3 regions of the Actinoplanes missouriensis 431 genome follow, and region 3 is predicted to be linked to each of the others. Evidence: riboswitches for the same ligand, from Rfam matches in the RefSeq annotation. Region 3 holds a riboswitch; each other region holds the start of a gene.

What was found. Region 3 has a riboswitch for cobalamin ahead of bluB (5,6-dimethylbenzimidazole synthase). Riboswitches for the same ligand answer to the same signal wherever they lie in the genome.
Region 1: linked by a shared signal. The riboswitch ahead of AMIS_RS09325 (ribonucleoside-diphosphate reductase subunit alpha) and the one ahead of bluB (5,6-dimethylbenzimidazole synthase) in region 3 are both predicted to bind cobalamin.
Region 2: linked by a shared signal. The riboswitch ahead of AMIS_RS01080 (ABC transporter substrate-binding protein) and the one ahead of bluB (5,6-dimethylbenzimidazole synthase) in region 3 are both predicted to bind cobalamin.

Annotation. Positions count from the first base shown of each region.
Region 1 is NC_017093.1:2,016,075-2,022,839, forward strand. It holds gene AMIS_RS09315 (IS701 family transposase) at 1-858, shown strand, start outside; gene AMIS_RS09320 (ribonucleotide-diphosphate reductase subunit beta) at 1,035-2,030, opposite strand; gene AMIS_RS09325 (ribonucleoside-diphosphate reductase subunit alpha) at 2,111-4,471, opposite strand; cobalamin riboswitch at 4,586-4,793, opposite strand; gene AMIS_RS09330 (diacylglycerol/lipid kinase family protein) at 4,834-5,757, opposite strand; gene AMIS_RS09335 (AfsR/SARP family transcriptional regulator) at 6,353-6,765, shown strand, end outside.
Region 2 is NC_017093.1:230,810-237,574, reverse strand. It holds gene AMIS_RS01105 (LLM class flavin-dependent oxidoreductase) at 1-602, shown strand, start outside; gene AMIS_RS01100 (VOC family protein) at 737-1,492, shown strand; gene fliQ (flagellar biosynthesis protein FliQ) at 1,497-1,766, opposite strand; gene AMIS_RS01090 (ABC transporter ATP-binding protein) at 1,763-2,617, opposite strand; gene AMIS_RS01085 (FecCD family ABC transporter permease) at 2,614-3,681, opposite strand; gene AMIS_RS01080 (ABC transporter substrate-binding protein) at 3,678-4,607, opposite strand; cobalamin riboswitch at 4,701-4,828, opposite strand; gene AMIS_RS01075 (DUF4229 domain-containing protein) at 4,872-5,234, opposite strand; gene AMIS_RS01070 (hypothetical protein) at 5,256-5,678, opposite strand; gene mqnE (aminofutalosine synthase MqnE) at 5,741-6,765, opposite strand, start outside.
Region 3 is NC_017093.1:4,498,470-4,505,234, reverse strand. It holds gene hppD (4-hydroxyphenylpyruvate dioxygenase) at 1-1,091, shown strand, start outside; gene AMIS_RS21125 (homogentisate 1,2-dioxygenase) at 1,094-2,290, shown strand; gene AMIS_RS21120 (hypothetical protein) at 2,287-3,159, shown strand; gene fahA (fumarylacetoacetase) at 3,156-4,325, shown strand; cobalamin riboswitch at 4,374-4,572, shown strand; gene bluB (5,6-dimethylbenzimidazole synthase) at 4,611-5,246, shown strand; gene AMIS_RS21105 (beta-L-arabinofuranosidase domain-containing protein) at 5,575-6,765, shown strand, end outside.

The sequences.
Region 1 (6,765 bases), 2.5 Mb from region 3:
AACGGTGTGCTGATCATCGACGACACCGGGTTCCTGAAGAAGGGCGTGAAGTCCGCCGGGGTCGCCCGGCAGTACTCCGGAACCGCCGGCCGGATCGAGAACTGCCAGGTCGGCGTCTTCCTGGCCTACCGCTCGACGCGCGGGCACGCGCTGATCGACCGGCAGTTGTATCTGCCGGCGGCGTGGACCGATGACCGGGATCGCTGCCGGGCGGCAGGGATCCCGGACGAGGTCGGCTTCGCCACGAAGATTGAGATGGCCCGGCAGATGCTGCAGCGGGCGTTCACCGCGGGGGTTGCGGCGGCGTGGGTGACCATGGACGAGGCCTACGGTCAGTCGAAAGCGTTGCGGGTCTGGCTCGAAGAGCACGACCAGCCGCATGTGGTGGCGACCCGCTGCAACGACGACGTGGTCACCACCAGCATGGGCCGCGCCCGCGTCGACGAGCTGATCGCATCGCTGCCGGGCCGGGCCTGGTCGCGGATCTCGGCCGGTCCCGGGGCTCACGGACCGCGGGAGTATTGGTGGGCGCGGATCCCGATCCGCATCTGCTGGCGGCCCGGGCGTGGGCACTGGCTGCTCGCCCGGCGCAGCATGAACACCGGGGAGCTGGCCTACTACGTCTGCTACGGCCCGCGGAAGACCCGGCTGATGGACCTGGCCCGCATCGCCGGCACCCGATGGGCCGTTGAGGAATGCTTCCAGCAGGCCAAAGGTCAGGCCGGCCTCGACGAATACCAGGTCCGGGACTGGCGGGCCTGGTACGCGCACATCACCTTGTCGATGGCCGCTTACGCCTGGCTCGTCGTCGCCCGGACCCAGACCGCGCAACAGCAAACAGCACCGGTGACGACATGATGATCGGCTACACGGTACCGGAGATCCGGCGCCTGCTCGCCGCACTGTTCGTCCGCCACCACCAGCCCAAACACATCTGGTGGTGGTCACGCTGGCGACGACGACGCCAACACCAAGCCCGCCTCAGCCACTACAAACGCCGCGGCTACCCACTCAGGTGAAGTGCCGTTGCAGTACTAGAAGTCGTCGTCGAAGCTCACGGATCCGGTCACACCCACCTGGTACGCCGAGACCCGCCGCTCGAAGAAGTTGGACAGCTCCTGGACGTCCTGCAACTCCATGAAGGCGAACGGATTCGTGCTGCCGTAAATCGGCGCGATGCCGAGCGCCGCGAGCCGCCGGTCCGCCACGTGCTGCAGGTACTCCCGCATGTCACCCAGCGACATCCCGCTGACGCCCTGTTCGAGCAGGTCGGCGGCGAACTGGACCTCGCACTCCACGGCCTCGGCGAGCATGTCGCGGACCTGCTGCTCCATCTCCGCGTCGAACAGGTCCGGCTCCTCGGCGCGCACCTGGTCGACCACGTCGAACGCGAACGCCATGTGCATGCTCTCGTCGCGGAACACCCAGTTCGTACCGGACGCGAGTCCCTGCAGCAGGCCGCGGGAGCGCAGGAAGTAGACGTACGCGAAAGCGCCGTAGAAGAACAGCCCCTCGATGCAGGCGGCGAAGCAGATCACGTTGAGCAGGAACGCCCGCCGATCCGCTTTCGTCCTCAGCTCGCGCAGTTCGAAGACCGAGTCGATCCACTTGAAGCAGAATTCGGCCTTGCGGGCGATCGACGGGATGTTGTCGACGGCCGCGAACGCCGCCGCCCGCTCGTCCGGATCGGGCACGTAGGTGTCCAGCAGGTTCAGATAGAACTGGACGTGCACGGCCTCCTCGAACAATTGCCGGGACAGGTAGAGCCGGCCCTCCGGGGAGTTGACGTGCTGGTAGAGGTTGAGCACCAGATTGTTCGCGACGATCGTGTCGCCGGTGGCGAAGAACGCGACGAGCCGGGAGACCAGGTGCTGTTCGGCGGGCGTCAGCTTGGCCAGGTCGGCGAGGTCGGAATGCAGGTCGACCTCCTCGACGGTCCAGGTGTTCTTGATGGCGTCCTTGAAACGGTCGAAGAAGTGCGGGTACTTCATCGGCCGCAGGGTCAGGTCCATTCCGGGGTCGAGCAGCATCGGAGGTTGTTCACGACCTTCCTTGAGTGGCAATTCGGTGAGTTGAGGCAGACGGCCTTGGCCGTCGTGAATAACCTTCGCTACTGGCAGGCCTCACACGATTCGGGGTTTTCCAGGGAGCAGACTTCGGCGGGCGTGAGCGCCGGGATGACGCTTGGTGCGACCGAGACGGTCGCCTGCTGAATGCGGGTCGCGGGGCGCGACCGCAGGTAGTACGAGGTCTTCAGGCCGGCTTTCCAGGCGTACAGGTACATCGACGAGACCTTGCCGATGGTGGGCGCGGCCATGAAGAGGTTCAGCGACTGCGACTGGTCGATGTAGGGCGCCCGGGCGGCGGCCAGGTCGATCAGCGCCCGCTGCGGGAGTTCCCAGGCGGTGCGGAACAGTTCCCGCACGTCGGCGGGGAGCTCGGCGATGCCCTGCACCGACCCTTCCGCGCGTTTGATGGCCTCCCGGATTCCGGCGGTCCACAGATTGCGGGACTTCAATTCCCGTACCAGATAGGTGTTGATCTGAAGGAATTCGCCGGACATCGTCTCGCGCTTGAACAGGTTGCTGACCTGCGGCTCGATGCACTCGTAGCAGCCCGCGATCGACGCGATGGTGGCGGTCGGCGCGATCGCGACCAGCAGCGAGTTCCGCAGGCCGTGCGCGGCGATCCGCTCCTTCACGGCGGCCCAGCGCGCATTCTGCGACGGTTCCGCACCCCACAGGTACGGATGCAGATCGCCCTTCGCCGCGCGGGTCTCCGGATAGGCCGGATGCGGGCCGAACCGCTCGGCGAGAGCGGCCGACGATTCCAGCGCGGTCAGGAAGATCTCCTCCTGCACGCGGGTCGACAATTCCCGCGCCTCGGCCGAGTCGAACGGCAGCCGCAGCGTGAAGAACGCGTCCTGCAGACCCATCAGGCCCAGGCCGACCGGCCGCCAGCGCGGATTCGACGCGGCCGCCTGCTGCGCAGGGTAATAGTTGATGTCGATGACCCGGTCCAGGAAGACCACGGCCGTCCGCACCGTTTCCCGCAGCTTCTCCCAGTCCACCCCGTCCGCGGTGACGTGGGCGCCGAGATTGACCGAGCCGAGATTGCAGACCGCCGTCTCGGCGTCGTTGTTCACCTCGAGGATCTCGGTGCACAGGTTGGACAGGTGAATGACGTTGCCCGGCGCTCCGGTCTGGTTGGAGAGACGGTTGGACGGATCCTTGAACGTCATCCAGCCGTTTCCGGTCTGCGCCAGGGTGCGCATCATCCGCCCGTACAGATCGCGGGCCTTGATGGTTTTGACCGCGTTCTTCTCGGCGGCCCGGTAGGCCTCGGTGAACTCGTCGCCGAACAGGTCCGGCAGCATCGGCGCGTCCGAGGGATCGATCAGCGACCAGTCCTCGTCGGCCTCGACGCGGCGCATGAATTCGTCCGGGATCCAGTTCGCCAGATTCAGATTGTGGGTACGCCGGGACTCCTCGCCGGTGTTGTCCCGCAATTCCAGGAATTCCTCGATGTCCGGGTGCCACGGCTCCAGATAGACGCAGGCCGCGCCCTTGCGCCGGCCGCCCTGATTGACCGCCGCGACACCCGCGTCAAGGGTTTTCAGGAACGGGACGATGCCGTTCGACTTGCCGTTCGTGCCCCGGATCAGCGCGCCGCGGCCACGGACCCGTGACCACGAGATACCGATGCCGCCGGAGAACTTGGAGAGCTTCGCGACCTGGTGGTACCGCTCGTAGATCGAGTCCAGCTCGTCCTTGGGCGAGTCCACGAGGAAGCAGCTGGACATCTGCGTGTGCCGGGTTCCCGAGTTGAACAGCGTCGGTGAGCTGGGAAGATAGGCCAGGCTGGACATCAGGCGGTAGAAGCCGATCGCCTCGCCCGGGGTCTCCGAGAGGCCGCAGGCGACGCGGAGCAGCCAGTGCTGCGGGGTCTCGATGACGGTCCGCTTGGTGGGGTGCCGCAGCAGGTAGCGGTCGGCCACGGTGCGCAGTCCGAAGTACTCGAAGCGCAGGTTGTTCGCGTCGTCGATCGCCTGATCGAGAACGGTCGCGTGCTCCGCGACGAAGGCGGCCGTCTCATCGCTGATCAGACCCTGCTGGTGCCCCAGTCGGATCGACTCGCTGAAGCCGGCGACGCCCTCCTCGCGGACCTCCTGCTCGACGAACGCCGCGAGCAGCCGGGCGGCGAGCCGGGAGTACTGCGGCTCCTCGCCGATCAGCTCGGCGGCCGTCTGGATCGACAGTTTGTCCAGCTCAGCGGTGGTGGCACCGTCGTAGAGCCCACTGATGGTCTTGGTGGCGACCCGCAGCGGGTCGACCTCGTCCAGGTCGGCGACCCAGCGCTCGACCGCCGTGACGATCTTGTTGACGTCGACCGGCTCGGTCTCGCCGTTGCGCTTGCGGACCTGCATCGTGTGCCGTCGTTGCTCGGTGTGCAGTTTCTGCTCGGTCTGCATTGCTCTCTCCTCGCGAGCCCATGGTCTCGGGCACGGGGAGACGCCACCGGGCGCGCGCGGCGGCCGGCTCACGGCGTCGGTCGTCCCACGCGACCGTCGACCGCCGCGCGCCAGGTGGCATGCGGCGCGCTGGCAGGTCTTCGGACTCGTGGGCGTCCTACGCGTTCCTACTGGCCGTCGCTTCCCAGACCTCGCGGTCCAGTGCTTCGTTGACGGCGGTCGTTCCCACTAACCGCTGCGGGGCAGTTCCGGACTTCCACCGGATTCCCTCTTGCCTCGGCGTCCGCTCGCGCGGGGCCGAACCAGCTGCGGGAGACACCATATCTGGGCGACCGTTCGTTCGCGCAACCCAACATGCTGTGTCAGTGATCTTCAGTACCCGGAGGTGCCATGATCCGCAGCGCGTTCGCGTCGAGGGCGATCCGCAGCGGCGTCCGCCCGCAGGGCTCACCGTCCACCTCGACCGCCGCCGGCCGGTCCGTCTCCAGCCACAGCTCGCCGACCGCGAGAAAAGGACGTTCATGGAGGGTACGGCGGTGGCCCGTCAACGCATTACGCGCCGTCTCGCGCAGCAGCTCCCGCCGGGTCGCCCCGCCCACCGGATAGGCCACCAGCAGCCGGTCGTCGGCATGCGCGTCAGCGGTGATCGGCCGGCCGGCGTGGAAACCACCGTTCGCCACGTACACCTGGTGGGTCGTGAAGACGATCTCGCGCCCCTCGGCGTGCACCGTCGCCCGCAGCGGCCGGTGCCTCCGCAGCAGGCCCAGCGCGGTGATCGGATAGGCGAACCGCCCGATCGCCCTCTTGAGCCGGCTCGGCGCGTTGATCATCACCTCGGCGGAGAGGCCGACGCCGACATGATTGGTGAACGGCATGTCACCGGCGATCCCCAGGTCCACATCGATCACCAGGCCGTCGGTCATCGTCGTGATCGCCGTGTCCAGATCGGGCGGGATGCCGATCGTCCGCGCAAAGTTGTTCGTGGTGCCGAGCGGCAGCAGACCGAGCGCCATGTCCCGGTGCGCGAGCATCCGCCCCGCCGTGCTGATCGTCCCGTCACCACCGCCGGCCACCAGCAGATCGGGGCCCAGGTCGATCGCCCGCTGCAGGCTCCGCTCGAGGTCGCCCTCCACGCCGTACGATCCGAGCAGCTTGAACCCGGCCGCCTGCAGCCGAGCGTGCGCGTCGTCGTAGAACTGCCGCCCTCGCCGCGACCGCGCGTTGACCACGAGCGCGGCGCGGCGCTCGCTCCGGATATCGTCGGTCAGCTGCTGCTTCGTCCGCACCGCCCGACCCTATCCGCCCAAGCTGAGCACCCTCCCGCGCCCGCCCACCGGTCCGCGCCGAGCCGTAGCCCAAGCAGGTTCCCGGGGCGCCGAGCCGTAGCCCAAGCAGGTTCCCGGGGCGCCGAGCCGTAGCTCACGCAGGTTCCCGGGCCACGGGGCCGTAGTTGAGGCAGGTTTGGAGCCCGCGAGCCGTAGCTCAGGCATGTGATCAAGGGGTGACTGCCGGTCTGGACTACGGCTCGTCGGTCTCGGCCGTAGCTCAGACATGTGATCAAGCATGGATAGCCATGCTGGGCTACGGCTCGGCCCCGCCGGGTGCTCGGCCCCGCCGGGTGCTTGGCGCCGCCGGGTGCTCGGGCAGGCAGTGGTGGGCTCGGCCGTTCGGGGGATGAGGGCACACGTATCGCTTCCGTGCGCCCTCATCGACGCCCTGGCCGGGGTGTAAGCACACGTATCGCTTCGGTGCGCCCTCATCCCGGTCAGCGCGGGCGTCGGTGTGCTCGCCTCCACGTCGGAGGGACGGCTGGGCACCGGGCAGTGTCGGGGAGTGGATAACTGATGGTCATCGGCGCTGGTGGGCGGCGAGAATGGCGCGGTGGGGATCCGGGTGGGGGTGCTGGGGCCGGTGGAGCTGACCCGTGACGGTGTCCCGGTTCCGCTGACCGGTGTGCCGCAGCGTGTTCTGCTCGCCCGGCTTGCGCTGGCCGGCGGCCGGCCGGTTTCGGTCGCTGAGCTGATCGACGCGCTCTGGGAGGGTGCGCCGCCGGACAACGCGGTCGGCAATCTGCACAGTTATGTCTCCCGGCTGCGGCGGCACACCGGCGGCGACGTGATCCGCCGTGACCCGGGCGGCTACCGGCTCGCGCTGGAAAGCGACGATCACGCGACCGGCGCGAGGCGCGACGACGCGGGCCGGGTGGGGGATCACGCGACCGGCGAGAGGCCCGGCGACGCGGGCCGGGGAGGGGGCGGGCTGGACGTTGACGTTGTGGAAGGGCTTGTCGGGGT
Region 2 (6,765 bases), 4.3 Mb from region 3:
GCCGCCTGGTGGCCGGTCTCGGTCACGGCGTTTCGGACTGGATGCGCCAGGTCGGCGCCGAGCGGAAGGCGAAGCTGGCCCTGCTCGAGGAGACGATCCGCGCGGTCCGCGGGCTGCTGGACGGCGAGACCGTGACCTTGCACGGCCGCGAGGTGCACATCGACGGCGTGAAGCTGGTGCACCCGCCCGCGGTGGCGCCGCCCATCGTCACCGGTGTGGTCGGGCCGCGCTCGCTGGAGCTCTCCGGCCGGGTCGCGGACGGCACGATCATCCCGGAGGGCAAGGGACCGGCCGACGTGGCCGAGGCGCTGGAACTGATCCGCCGCGGCGGCGGGCGGGACGATCACGAGGCGGTCGTCTTCACGTTGCTGCACGTCAGCGACGACCCGGCGGCGATCGAGCGGGAGACCGGCGAGCTGGTGCGCATTCAGGCGGCGTGGCTGGGCGTCGAGCCGTCCGAGCTGTTCGCGCTGATCGGCCCGGCGGCGGAGAGCCCGGCCAAGGTTCGCGCGCTGGCCGAGGCCGGCGCGGGAACGCTGGTGCTCCGGCCGCTCGGCCCGGACCCGGTCGGTCAGGTGAAAGCCACGCTCGCCGCGCTGTGACTCAGGCGAGTGGTTTCGCCCAGCCCAGACCACTCGCCCTGCTGCCGGTGACCCCGCGCCGCCGAGGGTTCAGGTGAGCCGGAACCACGACACTTTCATGCCGGGCAAGGTATGGAAATGCGACTATGCGGGACATGACCGCTCCGTCGCCCGGCGCGCCGACCTGGGTGGATCTGGCCACCGCCGACCTCGCGGACGCCACCCGCTTCTACACCGGGATGTTCGGCTGGACCGCTGACGTCTCCGGCGACGACTTCGGGGGCTACACGACGTTTCTGCGCAACGGCCTGCCGGTGGCCGGGGCGGGACCGCTCTTCGGCGAGGGGCAGCCGACCGCCTGGAGCACGTATTTCGCCGCCGCGGACGCCGACGCGGTGGCGGCCCGGGTCGAGGCGGCGGGCGGAAAGGTGCTTGTCGCGCCGTTCGACGTGGTGGATCAGGGCCGGATGGCCGCGTTCCTGGACCCGGCCGGCGCGCCGTTCAGCGTCTGGGAGGCCGGCACGATGCGCGGCGCCGAGGTCTTCAACATCCCCGGCGCGCTGAGCTGGACCGAGCTGAACACCCGGGACGCGGCCGGGGCGATGGCGTTCTACGGCATGGTGTTCGGCTGGGAGTACCGGGACACCCAGGTGGGCGGCCTGCCCTACGTGCTCTGCGAGCAGCACCGGCAGTCGGTGGCCGGCATCCAGCTGATGGTCGGCAACGGGTGGCCCGACGACCTGCCACCGCACTGGCTGGTCTATTTCGCGGTGGGCGACTGCGATGCGGCGGCCGAGCACGCGTACCGGCTGGGCGGCCGGATCGTGCACCCGCCCACGACGATCTCCGCGGGACGGTACGCGCTGCTGACGGATCCGCAGGGTGGGAGCTTCGCGATCCTCGCCCCGTGAGCCTCTACGCCAGGAGCTGCGGGATCTTCTCGTACAGCTGTGTCGTGAAGGTCAGCATCTCGCGCAGCATCCAGTTGCCGGTGAGCAGCAGCGCCACCCCGATCGCGATCGCTTTCGGGACGAACGAGAGCGTCGCCTCCTGGATCTGGGTCACCGACTGGAAGAGCGAGATCACGAAGCCGACGCCGAGCGCGGTCAGCAGTACCGGCGCTGCCAGTTTCGCCGAGATGGTCATGGCCTGGAGCGCGAGTTCCACCACCATCGTGTCCGTCATAAAGGACTTATCGTCTGATCAATTGGTTTTTGAGTGCTGTTCGGTTGCGGTCTGGTTGCCACCACCAGCGGCCCGCGCTCCCCCGCGATCACCCGGACCCGGACCCGGTAGTGCTCGGCCAGGTTCGTCTCGGTCAGCACCTCGGCGGGCGGACCGGCCGCCACCACCCGTCCACCGGCCAGCAGGATCATGCGGTCCGCGTACTCGCCGGCGGTGGAGAGGTCGTGCATCGTCGCCAGCACGGTCAGCCCCCGCTCGGCGCGCAGCCGGTCGACGAGCTCCAGCACCTCCTGCTGGTGGCCGATGTCGAGCGCGCTGGTCGGCTCGTCCAGCAGCAGGATGCCGGCGCCCTGGGCGAGCGCCCGCGCCAGGAAGACCCGCTGCCGCTCCCCACCGGAGAGCGTGTCCAGGCGGCGACCAGCGAACGGCTCCAGGTCAAGCGCGGCCAGAACCTCGTCGACGACGGCCAGGTCCGAGGCCGACTCGCGGCCCAGAGGCGGAATGTACGGCGTACGCCCGAGCAGCACATAGTCGTAGACGCCCATCGCCGGTGGCACCACCGGCGACTGCATCACCGTGGCGATCGCCTTGGCCCGGTCCCGCCGATGCATGCGGTCGATCGGAGACCCATGCCAGAAAACCTTTCCCGTGTACGGCAACAGGCCGCCGATCGCCCGTAACGCCGTCGACTTGCCGGCGCCGTTCGGACCGATCACGGTCACCCATTCACCCTCGGCGACGGTCAGGCTCACGCCGTCGACGATCAGCGTGCCGTCGAGCCGTACCGTCAAGTCCTCGACGGTGATCGCGTCGGTCATGTCGGCACCGCGCGGCTGGTGCGCATCGGTCATGTCGGCACCGCGCGGCTGGTGCGCATCACCAGGACGAAGAATGGCGCGCCGAGGAATGCCGTGACGACGCCGATCGGGATCTCGGCGTCACCGGCGACGGTCCGCGCCAGCAGGTCGGTCAGGGTCAGGAACGCGGCGCCGAAGAGTACCGAGAGCGGCAGCAGCGACCGGTAACTCGGGCCGGTCAGCAGCCGGATCGTGTGCGGCACGATGATCCCGACGAAACCGATCAACCCGGAGACCGAGACCGCCGCCGCGGTACCGAGCGACGCCGCGATGATCAGCAGGTACCTGCTGCGCTGCGGATGCAGGCCCAGACTCGCAGCCTCCGCGTCACCGACCGTCAGCACGTCCAGCTCGCGCCGCCGGGACAACACGATCACGCCCGTCACCAGCGCGTACGGCAGGATCACCAGCACGTCGTGCCAGCCGGCCGTGGCGAGCCGGCCGAGCAGCCACGAATACACCTCCTGCAGCGACTCGACGTGCCGCTGCAGCAGGAACGTCTGCGCCGCCGAGAGGAACGCCGACACGGCCACACCGGCCAGGATCAACGCGGCGGGCGTCCGGTCCCGGCTGCCGGCCGCGCCCAGCAGCCAGGTCAGCGCCACCGCGGTCACCGCACCGACAAAAGCAGCCATGGGTACGCCCACCGGCACCTCCGTGGTGCTGCCGGCACCGAGCACGATCACCGCCGTGACGCCCAGTCCCGCGCCGGCCGCCACGCCGAGCAGGTGCGGGTCGGCCAGCGGGTTGCGGAAAGCGCCCTGGTACGCCGCGCCGGAGAGGGCCAGCATCGCGCCGACCAGCAGGCCCAGCACCACCCGGGGCAGCCGCAGCTGCATCAGGATCGCGACCTCCCGATCGGTGAGGCCACTCTCCAGCCGTACCCCGGGAATGAGGTTGAGCATCTCCGCCGCGACCCCGCCCGGTGGCAGGGACGCCGAGCCGAAGGCGAGGCCGGCCAGGGTCGCCACCAGCACCGCGAGCGCGCCCGCGACGAGCCATGCCGGCCGGAGCCCGGCAGAGCGGGCCCGCTGCTTCGGGGCCACGGCATCGATCACGCGGGGACCTTGCCCACCGCGTCGGCGACGGCCTGGACCAGGTCGGGGGTCCGCGGACCCCAGCGCGACGCGATGTCGTCGTCGAGCGCGTAGATCTGGCCCTTCTCCACCGCGGTCACCGTGGACCAGCCACTGCGCGCCGTCACCGTCGCGGCGGACTGCTGGCAGCACTTGCTGTCGGCCAGGAAGATCATGTCCGGGTTCGCCTTGACCACCGCCTCCTGGGTGAGCTGCGGGTACCCGCCGAACGAGCCGCTCGCGTCGGCGGCGTCCGCCACGTTGGTCATGCCGAACTTCGCGAAGATCGATCCGATGAACGTCTTCGAGGTGGCCGAGTAGAGATCCGGTCCGAGCTCGTAGAAGTAGCTCAGCGGCCGGCTGCGGGCCGGAACCGATTTCACGATCTCGTCGATCCGAGTCGCCATGTCGGCGCCGGTCTTCTCCGCCTCGGCCCGGTGGCCGGTGAGCGCGCCCAGGTCACCGAGCTGGGCGTAGGTGTCCTCCAGCGTGGTCGCGGCCGGCGCGACGAACGCCGGGATCGACAGTTTCCCGAGCTGCGCCACGATGTTCTCGGTGTCGTTGGAGACCACCACCAGGTCCGGGTCCTTCGCGGCGATCGCCTCGGCGTTCGGCTTGAAGCCGGACAGATCCGATTTCGGGGCGTCGGCCGGGTAGCTCGACTGGTCGTCGACCGCCGTCACCTGCGGGCCCGCGCCGATCGCGAACAGCATCTCCGTGGCGGTCGGGCTCAACGAGACGATCTTCTCGGGCCGGGCCTCCAGGGTCACCGCGCCGACCGTGACCGGGAAGCCCGCGGCGGAGCTCGCCGGCGTCGCGGCCGGCTCATCCGCGTCCTGACCCGCACAACCGGCGAGAGCCAGGGCGGTGGTCACCATCGCGGTGGTGAGAAGACGTCGTCGCTGCATGGAATCCTCCTGTCGGCCGGGCTGTGGTGCTTCGCCGACAGGGGCTCGTGGCCGCCGTCTGCGAGGCGCCCCTCCCCGAGAGCGCTGAATCGCGACCGGCGTCCAGGCGACCTGGCTAGCCCGGCTCGTCGCGGGCATCACAGTTGCGGGACAGCGCCGGTTTCGCACCGGCTTCGCTGAGACGCGGTCTGATGAAAACGCTAGCTCACGGACAGCACGGAGTCGCCGCCGGTGGGTTACATCGGCAGCTGGTGCGTACTGATGTCAGCGGCCGTCGGCGGCTTTCTCGCTGCCTGCCGTCTCGCCGGTGCCCGGGCCCGCGCTGTCGCCTGCTTTGTGGCTCGCGTCGGCGGCGGCCACCCGGTCGCCGGCCGCTGCGGCGTCCTCGTCCCCGGCCAGCGCCGAACGCAGCCGGTCTTTCTCCGCGGTGCGCTTGGCGGCGACCGAACCGAGATGCTCGGCCATCTGGTCACGCCACTTGCGCAACAGCACGAGCGAGAGCACGGCCGACACGACGAACGCGACCATGACCTTGACCAGGAAGTTCAACGGGAACGGCAGCAGCACGGCCAAGGCGACCACGAACAGGCCGAGCCGGCCGAGCGTGTATTTGACGGCGGGGCTCATCTCTTCATCTCTCCCTCAGCCTCACCGTTGGTTGAGCCAGCGGAGGCCGTAGAACCAGACCAGGCAGTACACGACCGTACCGGTGGCGGCTCCGGCCGTGCCGCTCACCAGGGCCGGCGCCACTCCGGAGATCAGACCGGCCACGGTCATCCCGAGCGCGACGCCGAAACCGGCGGCGAGCGCGGCCATCATGACCCGGTGCGCGCCGAAGCCCTCGGCCCGGAACTCCTCGACGAAGAGCCAGACCGGGAGGATCAGCACGAGCCAGCCGTTCGACGAGCCGAATGTGCCGAGGCCGGTGAGCGCCATCACCGCCTCGAAGATCAACAGCACGACGAGGCCGACCGCCAGACCGGCGAACGCCGCCCCGAGCAGGTCGCTGATGGTCATCAGCCGGCCACCGGCGTCTCGGCGCAGGCCGCGCGCGTTCCTCTGCTGGGTCATCGGGGCGTCCTCGGGTTTCCGGTCATTGCGGCGTCTGTCGTCGGGCTCGGTCGGTCGTCAGCTCAGGCCCAGACTCGCTGCGGTTCGCTGCGGCGTTCGGCCAGCGGGACGGGCTTGTCGTACTCCCGGACGATCTCGTAGCGGGTGTTGCGCTCGACCGGCTGGAAACCCGCGTCCGTGATCAGGTCGAGCAGGTCGTCGCGGTGCATCGTGTGGGGCGTCCCGTACGCGTCGGCGTCGTGAGTGATCTTGTATTCCACGACCGAGCCGTCCAGGTCGTCGGCACCGAAGTTCAGCGAGAGCTGGGCGACCGACAGGCCGTGCATCACCCAGAAGCACTTCACGTGCGGCACGTTGTCGAAGAGCAGGCGGGAGACCGCGAACGTCTTCAGCGACTCGGCCGGCATCGCCATCGTCGTGCGGTCCTGGAGCCGGTTGCGGATCTTGCCGTCCTGCGAGTCGACGAAGTCGTGCTGGTAGCGCAGCGGGATGAAGACCACGAAGCCACCCGTCTCGTCCTGCAGCTCGCGCAGGCGCAACACGTGGTCGACGCGATGCCGGGGCTCCTCGATATGCCCGTACAGCATGGTCGCCGGGGTTTTCATGCCTTTCTGGTGTGCCAGCCGGTGGATGCGTGACCAGTCCTCCCAGTGGCAGTCGTGGTCGACGATGTGCTGCCGGACCTCCCAGTCGAAGATCTCGGCGCCGCCACCGGTCAGCGACTCCAGCCCGGCGTCCATCAGCTCGTCGAGGATCTCGCTCGCCGAGAGGCCGCTGATCTTCTCGAACCACTGCACCTCGGTCGCGGTGAAGCACTTGAGCTTCACGTTCGGCAGCGCGGCCTTCAGCTCACGCAGTACCTTCGGGTAGTAGCGCCACGGCAGGGTCGGGTGCAGGCCGTTGACGATGTGCAGCTCGGTGAGCTGCTCGTCCTCCATCTCCTTGGCCTTGCGAACGGCCTCGTCGATGCGCATCGTGTAGGCGTCTTTCTCGCCCGCCTTGCGCTGGAAGGAGCAGTAGGCGCAGCTGGCGGAACAGACGTTGGTGAGATTGAGGTGCCGGTTGACGTTGAACATCACCCGGTCGC
Region 3 (6,765 bases):
ATCCGTTCCCCGTCACCGGCTGGGACGCGATCGTCTGGGCGGCCGGCAACGCCACCCAGACCGCGCACTTCTTCCAGTCGGCGTTCGGGATGGAACTGGTCGCCTACTCGGGTCCGGAGACCGGCAACCGCGACCACATGTCGTATGTGCTGAAGAGCGGCGCCATCAAGTTCGTCATCAACGGCGGGGTGGCGCCGGACAGCCCGATCATCGCTCACCACGCCCGGCACGGCGACGGCATCACCGACATCGCGCTGGCGGTGCCGGACGTCGACAAGTGCATCGAGCACGCCCGTGCCCAGGGCGCCACCGTCCTCGAGGAGCCGCACGACGTCTCCGACGAGTTCGGCACCGTGCGGATGGCCGCGATCGCGACCTACGGCGAGACACGGCACACGCTCGTCAACCGTACCCACTACACGGGCCCCTACCTGCCGGGATACGTGGCGCGTACCTCGGCGCGGCCGAAGAAGAAGCGCATCTTCCAGGCGCTGGACCACGTGGTCGGCAACGTCGAGCTCGGCGCCATGGACGAGTGGGTGGACTTCTACAACCGGGTGCTCGGCTTCACCAACATGGCCGAGTTCATCGGCGACGACATCGCCACCGACTACTCGGCGCTGATGTCGAAGGTCGTCGCGTCCGGCAACCACCGGGTCAAGTTCCCGCTCAACGAGCCCGCGGTCGGCAAGAAGAAGTCGCAGATCGACGAGTACCTGGAGTACTACGGCGGTCCCGGCGCACAGCACCTGGCGCTCGCCACCAACGACATCCTGCGGGCCGTCGACGTGCTGACCGAGGAGGGCGTCGAGTTCCTCGCCACGCCGGACTCCTACTACTCCGACCCGGAGCTGCGGGCCCGGATCGGCAAGGTCCGGGTGCCGATCGAGGAGCTGCAGAAGCGCGGCATCCTGGTGGACCGGGACGAGGACGGGTACCTCCTGCAGATCTTCACGAAGCCGATCGGCGACCGGCCCACGGTCTTCTTCGAGCTGATCGAGCGGCACGGCTCGCTCGGCTTCGGCAAGGGCAACTTCAAGGCGCTGTTCGAGGCCATCGAGCGCGAGCAGGCCAAACGCGGGAACTTCTAGCCATGGCTCACTACCAGCGGGCCGGCCACGTCCCACCGAAACGGCACACCCAGCACCGCGATCCCGACGGGCGGCTCTACTACGAGGAGCTGATGGGGGAGGAGGGCTTCTCGTCGGACTCGTCGCTGCTCTACCACCGGCACGTGCCGTCGGCCGTGGTCGGCGCCCGGATCTGGCAGCTGCCCGACCAGGCCACCCAGTCCAACCAGCCGCTGCTCCCGCGCCACCTCAAGCTGCACGACCTCTTCGAGGGCGAGGAGTGGAAGTCGTGCGACGCGGTCCGCGACCGGCGCCTGGTGCTCGGCAACGCCGACGTACGGATCAACTACGTCGTCGCCGGCACCGCGTCGCCGCTGTACCGCAACGCCACCGGGGACGAGTGCGTCTACGTCGAGGCCGGGAGCGGCACCGTCGAGACCGTCTTCGGTCACCTCGACGTCGGGCCCGGCGACTACGTGATCATCCCGCGGGCCACCACGCACCGGTGGGTGCCGTCCGGGGACGGGCCGCTGCGGCTCTATCCGATCGAGGCGAACAGCCATATCGCCCCGCCGAAGCGGTACCTCTCCCGGTACGGCCAGTTCCTCGAGCACTCGCCGTACTGTGAGCGCGATCTGCGTACCCCCGCAGCTCCTGATCGTGTCGAGGACGAGAACGTCGAGGTCTACATCAAGCACCGCGGCGACGGCCCGGCCGGGCTGGCCGGCAGCGTGCACGTGCTGCCGCACCACCCGTTCGACGTGGTCGGCTGGGACGGCTGCCTCTATCCGTACGCGTTCAACATCGCCGACTACGAGCCGATCACCGGCCGGATCCACCAGCCGCCGCCGGTGCACCAGGTCTTCGAGGGCGCCAACTTCGTGATCTGCAACTTCGTGCCGCGCAAGGTCGACTACCACCCCCTGGCCGTGCCGGTGCCCTACTACCACTCCAACGTCGACTCCGACGAGGTGATGTTCTACGTCGGCGGCGACTACGAGGCCCGCAAGGGCTCCGGGATCAACGTCGGGTCGATCTCCCTGCATCCCGGCGGCTATCCGCACGGGCCGCAGCCGGCCGCGATCGAGGCGAGCCTCGGCGCGGAACGGTTCGACGAGACGGCGGTCATGGTGGACACGTTCCGGCCGCTCGGTCTCGGCGAGGCCGGCCGGATCAGCGACGACGGCGTCTACGCCTGGACCTGGGCGCGGAAGCCGTGAACCCGCTGTTCGCGCGGCTCTTCGACGACGCGGCGATCTTCCCGCCGGGTGACCTCCCGGTTCCGGACGCGGTCAAGGCGTACCGGGAGCGGCAGCTGTCGCCCCTGGAACCGCTGCTCGGGCCGTTCGTCTGCTCGCTGGCCCGCCTCGACGAGCTGGTCGCGGCGGCCGGGCCGGTCGCCGCATCCGCGCCGGTCGCCGCACCCGCGCCGATCGCCGCACCCGCGCCGATCGCCGCCGCCGAGCCGATCGCGGCGGCCGCGCCAGGGCGGCCGCTGCCGGTGTCGCTCGTGCTGCCGGGGCCGGACGTGGCCGCGATTCCGGCCGCGTCGACCGCGATCGAAGTCGTGGCGGTCGAGGGGCCGGAACTGATCAGTCCGGGCGGGACGCTGACCGCGTACCGCGAGGTGGGCCGGGGAGAGATCACCGCGGCCCGCGTCGCGGCCTTGCGCGACGCGGGCCTGCGATTGAAGATCAGGACCGGTGGGGTACGGCCTGACGCGTTCCCGACCGAAAAGGATCTGGCTGAGGCGATCTGCCGGGCGACCGCGGGCGGGGTGCCGTTCAAGCTCACCGCGGGACTCCACGATCCGATCCGTCACCGTGACCCGCTGACCGGTTTCGAGCATCACGGGTTCCTCAACGTGCTGGTCGCGACCGCGCACGCCGTCCAGGGTGGCGGCGTGGACGAGGTCGCGGCCGCACTGGCCGACCAGGACGGTCACCGGGTCGCCGCGGCGATCGCCACCATCGATGATCGACTGGCCCGCGACGTGCGGCGGCAGTTCGTCAGTTTCGGCACATGCAGCATCAGCGAGCCGGTCGACGGCCTGCTGCAGCTCGGACTTCTCCCGGAGGACATCCTGTGAGCCCGCTCGGCAGCCCGGCCACCCTGCCCTACGGCGTGTTCAGCACCGCGGCCGACCCGCATCCCCGGGCCGGCGTCGCGATCGGCGACCAGATCATCGATCTCCCGGCGGCCGTCCGGCGCCTCGCCCCGCAACTGGCCGGCGCGGTCGCCGGCCCGTCCCTGGACGCCCTGCTGGCCGCCGGCCCCCGCGTCTGGGCCGACCTGCGGGCGCAGCTGACCACCTGGGTCACCGACGAGATTCATCGCGATCTGATCGCGGCGCATCTCGTGCCGGCCCGGGAGGCGACGATGCACCTGCCGTTCACGGTGGCCGACTACGTCGACTTCTACGCCTCCGAGCAGCACGCCACCAACCTCGGACGGATCCTGCGCCCCGGCCAGGAACCGCTCACCGCCAACTGGAAACACCTCCCGATCGGCTATCACGGCCGCGCCGGAACCGTCGTCGTGTCAGGAACCGACATCGTGCGGCCGAGCGGCCAGCGGGTCGGCCCGGTCTTCGGGCCCTCCCAGCGGCTCGACATCGAGGCCGAACTGGGTTTCGTCGTCGGCGTCGGATCCTCGCTCGGCAAACCGGTCGAGCTGGGCGCCTTCGAGGAACACGTCTTCGGGGTCTGCCTGGTCAACGACTGGTCGGCGCGGGACATCCAGGCCTTCGAGTACGTTCCGCTCGGCCCGTTCCTGGGCAAGAGCTTCGCCACCTCGATCAGCCCGTGGATCGTCCCGCTGTCCGCTCTCGATCATGCCCGGGTGGCGCCGCCGGAGCGTTCCGTGCCGGTGCAGCCCTACCTCGACGACGAGAAGACGCCGGCGTGGGGCCTGGACGTGCGGCTTACGGTGACCCTGAACGGTCACGTGATCTCCCAGCCGCGCGCCGCCGACATGTACTGGACGGGCGCGCAGATGCTCGCCCATCTGACGGTCAACGGCGCCTCGCTGCGCACCGGTGACCTGTTCGCCTCCGGAACGATCAGCGGCGGCTCGCCGGGCTCGCTCATCGAGCTGTCCTGGAACGGTCAGGAACCGCTCGCGCTGCCGGACGGCTCGACCCGCGCGTTCCTCGAGGACGGCGACGAGGTGGTGATCAGCGCGGTCGCGCCGGGCCCGGACGGCTCCACGATCAGCTTCGGGGAGGTCCGCGGGCGGATCGTGAGCGCGTTGTAGGGTTCAGCACGGCACAAGATCATGGTGAGGTGCCCCGTTCCGCTCCGGACGTGTCCGATATGGATTGGTCCGGCTCGGAGCGGGGAGAATCTGGGAAGCCGGTGTGATTCCGGCACGGGCCCGCCGCGGTGACCGGGGAGCCGCCGCCCACGCGCGCGAGCGCAGCCACTGGCCGCAACGGCTGGGAAGGCGGGCGGTGAGGCGACGATCCGGGAGTCCGAAGACCGGCCTCGCCGACTGTCGCCCGGGCGCACGCCCGGGCCGAATCGCAGCGGGAGCCTGCCCATGTCCAGTCAGCTGTACGACGTCATCCACCGCCGCCGCGACGTCCGCGGCCAGTTCACCGGCGCCCCGATCCCACCGGCGGTCCTCGATCGCGTGCTGGCGGCCGCCCACGCCGCACCCAGCGTCGGACTCTCCCAGCCCTGGGACTTCATCCTGGTCAGCGACGAGTCAACCCGCGTCGCTTTCCACGATCACGTCCAGCGCGAGCGCGCGGCCTTCGCGTCCACCCTCGACCCGGACGCCGCCGCCACCTTCTCCAAAATCAAGATCGAGGGGGTACGGGAATCCACCCTCTCCGTGGTCGTCACCTACGACCCGGACCGGGGCAGCCCGGCAGTCCTCGGCCGGCACGCCATCGCGGACGCCGGCCTCTACTCGGTCTGCCTGGCGATCCAGAACCTCTGGCTCGCCGCCACCGCCGAGGACCTGGGCGTCGGCTGGGTCTCCTTCTACCGCGAGCCGTTCGTCCAGGACCTGCTCGGCATACCCGCCGGCATCCGCCCGGTGGCGTGGCTCTGCCTGGGGCCGGTGACCCACCTGGAGGAGACCCCCGACCTGGAACGCCATGGCTGGCGCAGGCGAATGCCGTGGCAGTCGGCGGTCCACGAGAACAGGTGGTCCCCGAGGGAGGGCTGACGCCGGGCCTTTCGGGCGCGGGGTGGTCGCCCGGACAACCGGCTGCTTCCGCATCTCTGGCCGATGTTCGTGAGCGCTAACAAATCGATCGAGCCCTGTCTGGTGTGAGCCGTTTCCTGATGTCGGGCACGGCATGATTCCCCTGATCGGTCCCGAGCAGCGGAGCTGTGGGAAAGCCTGTGCGAGTACCCGCCCGAAATCGTCGGCGTCTTGTCGCGGCATCGAACCTGTGCAACGATCCAGTTACGTCGATGTTAACGTTCATCCCCCCCGGTACGAATACATCGGTCGTCTTCGTTCCCTCCCGTCCCCATCCTCTGGAGGATTCGTGTCGTCCCTTCCCCTGAGCCGGCGGAGCGTCCTTCGTGCCGCCGGCGCCGGTGCGGTCGTCTCCGCCGTCGGCGTCTCCATCGCTGCGACCACCGCGGAGGCCGATGCCGCCGTCGTCCCGCCGGTACGTACGGACATCGGCAACGCGGCGTCCGAGTTCATGCCCGGTCAGGTGCGGCTGACCGCGAGCCGGCTGCTGGACAACCAGAACCGCACCATGAACTACCTGCGGTTCGTCGACGTCAACCGGATGCTCTACGTCTTCCGCGCCAACCACCGGCTGTCCACCGCCGGTGCCGCCGCGAACGGCGGCTGGGACGCGCCGAACTTCCCGTTCCGCTCGCACATGCAGGGCCACTTCCTGACCGCATGGGCGCAGGCGTACGCCTACACCGGCGACACCACCTGCCGTGACAAGGCCGACTACATGGTCGCCGAGCTGGCCAAGTGCCAGGCGAACAACGCCGTGGCCGGGTTCAACGCGGGCTACCTGTCCGGCTTTCCGGAGTCGGACCTCGACGCCGTCGAGTCCGGCAAGCCGATCGCGGTGTCGTACTACTGCATCCACAAGACCCTCGCGGGTCTGCTGGACGTGTGGCGGCTGATCGGCAACACCCAAGCCAAGGACGTCCTGTTGAAGCTTGCCGGGTGGGTCGACTGGCGTACCGGCCGGCTCAGCTACAGCCAGATGCAGACGACCCTGCAGACCGAGTTCGGCGGTATGAACGAGGTGCTGGCCAACCTCTACCAGCAGACCGGCGACGCCCGCTGGCTGCGAGTGGCGCAGCGCTTCGACCACGCCGCGATCTTCGACCCGTTGGCGGCCAACCGCGACGAGCTCAACGGCAAGCACGCCAACACCAACATCCCCAAGTGGGTCGGCGCCATCCGGGAGTTCAAGGCCACCGGCACGACCCGCTACCGCGACATCGCCGGCAATGCCTGGAACATCACGGTCGGCGCACACACGTACGCGATCGGTGGCAACAGTCAGGCCGAGCACTTCAAGGCGCCGAACGCGATCGCGGGTTACCTGACCAACGACACGTGCGAGCAGTGCAACACGTACAACATGTTGAAGCTGACGCGCGAGTTGTGGCAGCTCGACCCCAACCGGGCCGGATATTTCGACTTCTACGAGAACGCGCTGTACAACCACCTGATCGGCGCCCAGAACCCGGCGGACAGC